2 regions of the Micromonospora sp. WMMB235 genome follow, and region 2 is predicted to be linked to the other one. Evidence: riboswitches for the same ligand, from Rfam matches in the RefSeq annotation. Region 2 holds a riboswitch; the other holds the start of a gene.
What was found. A riboswitch is a leader RNA that binds a small molecule or an ion and turns the genes downstream of it on or off. The one in region 2 is predicted to bind thiamine pyrophosphate.
Positions count from the first base shown of each region.

Region 1: another riboswitch for thiamine pyrophosphate. It lies ahead of BFV98_RS26130 (ECF transporter S component); the one in region 2 lies ahead of thiE (thiamine phosphate synthase).

Region 1 covers NZ_MDRX01000001.1:5,864,536-5,867,933, reverse strand. The annotation lists gene BFV98_RS26140 (sugar isomerase domain-containing protein) at 1-409, opposite strand, end outside; gene BFV98_RS26135 (alpha/beta fold hydrolase) at 406-1,242, opposite strand; TPP riboswitch at 1,319-1,425, shown strand; gene BFV98_RS26130 (ECF transporter S component) at 1,501-2,091, shown strand; gene BFV98_RS26125 (ABC transporter ATP-binding protein) at 2,188-3,398, shown strand, end outside.
Region 2 covers NZ_MDRX01000001.1:5,161,137-5,164,534, reverse strand. The annotation lists gene thiO (glycine oxidase ThiO) at 1-916, opposite strand, end outside; gene thiE (thiamine phosphate synthase) at 910-1,536, opposite strand; TPP riboswitch at 1,531-1,642, opposite strand; gene BFV98_RS22885 (DUF559 domain-containing protein) at 1,761-2,672, shown strand; gene BFV98_RS22880 (aldo/keto reductase) at 3,135-3,398, opposite strand, start outside.

The sequences.
Region 1 (3,398 bases), 700 kb from region 2:
CGCGTTCCTTCACGATGGACGCGAACTCGACCATCGCCCCGTTCACGCCCGAGTTCGAGGCCAGCACGAACACGTCCTGCGGCCGGATCGGCGCCAGCTCGTAGAGGCGGTGCGCCACGGCCGGGTCGCGTTCCAGCTTCGGGCCGAGCACGTCGGCCGGGTCGCCGCCGATCAGCACCAGGTCACGCAGCGCGATCCGGTTGGTGGGCACCAGCCCGCCGGCCCGGCCGGCGATCTCCATGGCCAGCGCCTCGGAGTGCCCGGTGCCGAACGCGTGCACCACACCGTCGGCGCGCAGCGCCGCCGCGATCAGGTCGGCCGCGTCGGCCACGTTCTGCCGCTGCTCGGCGGCGACCCGGCCGATCGTCTCGGTCACCACCGCCAGGTACGCCTCGGCGCTCACCGTCATGCCTCCTCCGTTCCCGCGCACCGGGCGAGGATCGCCTCGGCCAGCGGGCCGGGCGCCTCGTCCGGGATCCAGTGGCTGACGCCGGGCAGCGTCACGAACCGGTAGTCACCGGTGACGTGCGCGGCGCACGCCTGCGCGGCCGTCCGGCCGATCGCCACGTCCTTGTCGCTCCACACGAACGTGGTCGGCACCCCGACCGGGGCGACCGCCTTCATGTCCGCACCGGTCATCGCGCGGTACCAGTTCAGCGCCGCCGTCAACGCGCCCGGCTCGCGCATCGGCTCGGCGTACCGGGCCACCACGTCGGCGTCGCCCACTCCGCTCAGCAGCTTGCGCAGCGTGGCGCCGTTCCACGCCAGCAGCACCTTCTCCGCCGTACCGGGCTTGCGGAACAACGCGATGTAGGCGGACTTGACCTTCTGCCGCGGGTCGGTGGCGAGCGCGTGGCCCATCGCGGCCGGGTGCGGCACCGACACCGCGGTCAGCGTCCGCACCCGCTCCGGGTGCGCCGCCGCCAGCCCCCACGCCACGATCGCGCCCCAGTCGTGGCCGACCACGTGGGCGCCGGTCACCCCGAGTGCGTCCAGCACCGCAGCCGCGTCGGCCACCAGCTCCGGAATCCGGTACGCCCCGACGTCGGCCGGACGCGCGCCGGGTGAGTAGCCGCGCTGGTCGAGCGCGTACGTGCGCAGCCCGGCGGCGTGCAGCGCGGGCGTGACCGCGTCCCACTCACCGGAGTGCTGCGGGAAGCCGTGCAGCAACAGGACCGGGTCACCGTCCTCGGGGCCGCCGGCGCGTACCTCGAACGTCAGTCCCCGCGCATCCACCAGCATGATCGCCACCATACCGACACTCGCCCTGCTGGGCCGGGGCCTGTGGTCGGTGCTAGCGTCTGCGACGAGACAACTTCACATCCGACAGGGGAGCGCACAGCGCTGAGAGTGCGGGCCGGTGCCCGCAGACCCTCGAACCTGATCTGGGTAATGCCAGCGCAGGGAGTTCGGTCGACCTCCAGCCGCGTCGCCGTCCGGTGACCACCGGGCGCGGCGTGCGTCTTCTCCTGGTTCACCTCGACGAACTGGGAGCCAACCGTGAACCACACCGACAGCAACCGCTGGCGTACCGTCGACATCGTCGTCGCCTCGGTCATCGCCGTCGCCTTCGGCGTCGTCTTCTGGGCCTGGGGCCTGCTCTGGAGCGCCACCGACGCGGCGTTCGCGTTCTTCCCGCCGGCGCAGGCCGTGCTCTACGGCGTGTGGCTGATCCCGGCGGTGCTCGCCGGCCTGATCATCCGCAAGCCGGGCGCCGCGCTGTACTGCGAGACGGTGGCCGCGATCATCTCCGCCCTGCTGGGCAGCCAGTGGGCGAGCATCGTGATCCTCCAGGGCCTGATGCAGGGCATCGGCGCCGAGCTGGCCTTCGCCGCGTTCCGGTACCGCTCGTTCCGACTGCCGGTGGCGGTGCTGGCCGGCGCGCTGACCGGCCTCGGCGCGGCGATCTTCGACTTCGTCTACTGGAACAAGGCGTTCGACTTCGCCTCCTACCGCCTCCCGTACGCGCTGATCACGATCGTCAGCGCCACGATCGTCGCCGGTTTCGGCGCGCACGTCCTCACCCGCGCGCTGGCGAACACCGGCGTCCTGGACCGCTTCCCCGCCGGCCGCGACCGAGCCCTGGTCTGACGCCTCCATCGTGTCGATCATGAAGTTGGCGGCCGTTTCGGCACCCGTCATCGCCGTCAACCTCATGATCGACGGAGAAGAGGGGGTGGGTGGGCGGTGAGCGGGGTGGTGCTGCGGGGGTTCGGGTGGCGGCACGGGGGACGGAAACGCTGGGCTCTGCGCGGGGTGGATCTGCGCGTGGAGAGCGGCGAGCGGGTGCTGCTGCTCGGACCCTCCGGCGCCGGTAAGAGCACGCTGCTGGCCGCGCTGGCCGGGCTGCTGCCGGAGGACTCCGGCGAGCAGGAGGGCACCGTCGAGATCGACGGGCTGGACCCGCGCAAGGCCCGCGAGCGCGTCGGCATCGTCTTCCAGGACCCGGAGACCCAGCTCGTGATGGCCCGCTCCGGCGACGACGTGGCGTTCGGGCTGGAGAACCGTGGCGTACCCGCCGGGGAGATCTGGCCCCGCGTCGACGAGGCGCTGCACCGGGTCGGTTTCCCGTACGACAGGGACCGCCCCACCGCAGCGCTCAGCGGCGGCGAGCAGCAGCGGCTGGCGCTGGCCGGCACGCTCGCGCTGCGTCCCGGGCTGCTGCTGCTCGACGAGCCCACCGCCAACCTCGACCCGGCCGGTGCCACCCTGATCCGCCGGGCCGTCGCGAACGCGCTCGACCCGGACACCACGATGGTCCTGGTCGAGCACCGGGTCACCGAGGCACTGCCGCTGGTCGACCGCGTCGTGGTGCTGGAACCCGGCGGCGGGGTGCGCGCCGACGGGCCGCCCGAGGCGGTCTTCGCCGCGCACGGCGACGCGCTGGCCGCCGCCGGGGTCTGGGTACCCGGCCACGTCGCGCCACCCCGGCACGCCACCACGCCGCCCGGCGACGTGCTGCTCACCGCGGAGCGGCTCGGCCTGTCGCCCCGGCTAGACCCCACCGATCTCCGGGTACGCGCCGGCGAGGCGCTCGCCGTCCTCGGCCCCAACGGCGCCGGCAAGTCCACACTGGCGCTGCTCCTGGGCGGCCTGCTGAAGCCCGGCACGGGCGCCGTCACCGCGTCGGCGGCACTCGCCGGGCGGGACGCGCGTACTCCCCCGCACCGCTGGCGGGCACCCGCGCTGGTACGCCGGATCGGTTCGGTGTTCCAGGACCCGGAACACCAGTTCGTCACCGCCACGGTCCGCGACGAGCTGGCGCTCGGCCCGCGCCGCACCGGCCGGCCCGAGTCGGCGGTGACCGCCACCGTCGACGAGCTGCTGCACCGGTTGCGGCTGGACCGGCTGGCCGGCGCCAACCCGTACACCCTCTCGGGTGGGGAGGCGCGGCGGCT
Region 2 (3,398 bases):
CGGCAACGGCCTCCACCAGCTCGTACTCGACGAGTTCCGGCACCAGCTCGGCGGCGGCGCGCAGCAGTGTCAGCACGCCACCGGCGGTGACCTCGGTGTCCGCGCGCTCCTCCACAGTCGCCCCGACCACGACCTCACCGCTGTCCCGGGGCACCAGGTAGACCGGCTCGCTGTCCGCGTACCCCCGGATCACGTGCCGGAAGCCCGGCGGACCGCCACCCGGCGCGCGCAGCCGCAGCACCTGGCCCTTGACCGGCCGGACCGGCAGGCCGGTCAGGCTCGCCGCGCCGCAGCCGGCCGCGACCACAGTGACCCGGGCGTCCACCTCGGACAGCGCGCCGACGCGGGCCGGGCGCAGCTCCACGCCGACGCGTTCCGCAGCAGTGCGCAACGCGGCGACCAGCCGTCGCGGATCCACTTGGTGGTCGCCGGGGGCCACCGCGCCGCCGCGCACGCGCGGTGCCAGCGCCGGCTCGCGGTCGCGCAGCTCCGAGGGCCGCAGCGGCGTGATCGGCAGTCCCAGACCCCGTTGGTACGACCACAGCCGCCCCGCCTCGGCCAGGTCGTCGGCGGTGAGCCCGACGACGAGCGTGCCCTCGGTGCGGTACCCGAGGTCGACGCCGCTCGCCCCGGCCAGTTCGGCCGCGAAACCGGGCCAGCGGGCGGCGGACCCGACGAGAAGCGCTGTGAGTTCGTGCTCACCGAAGTACGCCTCCGCGACCGGCGACAGCATCCCGGCGGCCACCGACGAGGCGCCCGACCCGGGCCGGTCGTCGTGCACCACCACGCGCAGTCCGCGCTGCGCGCACCGCCACGCGATCGCGAGTCCCACCGGCCCGGCGCCCACCACCGCCACGTCGGTAAGGAAGGGCCCCCTGTTAACGCCTCCGGTAGAGGAAGGGCCCCCTTTTAACACGTCAGCGCCCGCAGCAGCTCGGCGGTGGCGTGCGCGGGATCGGCAGCCAGGCTGAGCGCGCCGACCACCGCCACCCCGTACGCCCCGGCGGCCCGCAGCGCCGGCACGCTCGCGGCCGTCACCCCACCGATCGCGATCACCGGGACGCTGACCGCCTCGGCGACCGCGCGTAACCCCTCGGGGCCGATCGGGTCCGGCAGGCCGGACTTGGTGGTGGTGACGTGGCACGGGCCCACGCCCAGGTAGCTCGCGCCCGCATCCACGGCCGCGCGGGCGCCCACCGGCTCCCGGGCGGTCGCGCCGAGCACCGCGTCCGGGCCGAGCACCCGGCGCGCGGCTGCGACCGGCAGATCGTCCGCGCCGACGTGGCCCCCGGCGGCGTCCACCGCGAGCGCCACGTGCAGCCGGTCGTTGACCAGGCACTGTGCCCCGTACGGCCGGCACGCCTCGGTCACCCGGCACGCCAGCTCGTACGCCTCGCGGTCGGTGGCGTCGTCCTCCACGCGCACCTGCACGACGAGTTCGGCGCCCGCCACGGGCAGGGCGGCGCGCAGCACGGCGAGCGGGTCACGCCCCGGCCGGGTGTCGGTGATGAGATGCAGTCGTCCCAGGGACAGCACGGCAACGCTCCTCCCTGCGCCGGCATTACCCGGATCAGGTTCGACGGTCGGGGGCTCCCAGCCCCCCTCTCAGCCCGGTCCGCACCGGGCTCCCGTGGGTCACTTGCGGCCTACCGTACGACGCCTCCCGCCCGTACGGAACCCCGGGTGAGGTTTTTCCCAGGAACCGTTCACATGCCGTACCGGGGCAACAGGTGATCGTCTCGTCACGACACGCTGCCGGGATGTCCGTCCCCGCCCGTGTCCCGCGCCGCCTGGCGATCCTGCCGTTCCGGGCCAGCCATGCCGTCTCCGAAGGACTGCTCACCTGGACGATGCTGCGCGGGCCGACCTGGATCCGCCTGCTGCCGGACGTGTACGTGCACCGGGACGGACACCGCGCCGACGACCACCGGATGTGGTGCGAGGCGGTGGCGTTGCGCCTGCCGCCGGGTGCCGCACTGGCGGGACGCAGCGCCGCCTGGCTGTTCGGCACGGACGTGCTCAGCCGCGACGCGCCGGTCACCGTGCTGCTGCCGAGCCCGGCCCGCATGCGTCCTCATCCACGGCTGCTGGTGACCCGGTCGCCCCTGCCCGAGTCGGACCGCACCCGGTTCGCGGGGCTGCCGGTCACGACCCCGCTGCGTACCGCGTTCGACCTGGGCCGGCAGGGCTCACTCGCCGAGGCGCTGGTCGCCGTCGACGCGCTGCTGCGTCGCCGGGTCGTGAAGCTGCCCGTCCTGCGGGCCTACGCCGCCGACCGGCCGGGTTGGCCGGGCGCTCCGCTGCTGCGCGAGGTACTGGCGATGGCCGAGCCGTTGAGCGAGTCCCCGATGGAGACGCGGCTGCGGCTGCTCCTCCTCGACGCCGGTCTCGGCCCGCTGACCGCCCAGCACGAGGTGCGCGCCGGCGGACGCTTCGTGGCCCGGGTGGACCTGGCCTGGCCGGCTCTCCGCCTCGCGGTCGAGTACGACGGCGACCACCACCGGGAACGGGCTCACTTCCGGCGGGACGTGGCGCGCCTGAACGCGCTCCGCGCGGCCGGGTGGGTCGTGCTCCGGTTCACCGTCGACGACGTGCTACGCCGGCCCGACGCCACTGTCGCCCTGGTGCGCCAGGCCCTGGCAGAACGTCGCGCCGCCGCGGCAAACCACTGATCCGCACCCGCAGCCCCCCGCACCCCGGCTCGCAGCCCGCAGCCCGCAGCCCCACAGCCGCAGCCCCGCAGCCCCGCAGCCCCGCAGCCCCGCAGCCCCGCAGCCCCGAGTCTCGCCCCGCCGCGCCCCCGGCCCGCCAGCCGCCGCCTGGCCGGGCCGGGCCGGGCCGCCCAAGATCAGGCCGCCCACAGACACCTATGGCGTTCCACTCGCGACTGAACCTGGCGACGAGTGGAACGCCGTGGGTGTCTGTGGGCCCTCTTGACACCCATACCGTTCCACTCATCGTGAGCGCTGCCCCTGAGTGGAACGCCACGGGTGCCTCCCCGGGCGGGCCACGGTGGGCGCACGCCGCGCGGGGCAAGCCCCGACGCTCGCACGCCGACGAGCGGGCGCACCCCCGACGCGCGAGCGGGCGCACCCCCGACGCGCGAGCGGGCGCGTATGTACCGGCAGGGACGGTCAGAGGATGGCGTCCAAGGCGGTCAGGTCCTCGTCGGACGGCTGCCACGTCCCGGCTTCGGCATTGGCCTTCACCTGGTCGGCAGTGGTCGCGCCGGCGATCACCGACGTCACGGCGGGACGGGCCGCCAGGCCGCCGATGGCCACCTGGAGCATGCTGATGCCGCGCTCGGCCGCGTACGCCTCGATCGCCTCGATGACGTCCCAGCGTGCGGCGGCCAGCCGCTCGGCGTACCGGCCGCCACCGGCCAGGCGGCTGCCCGC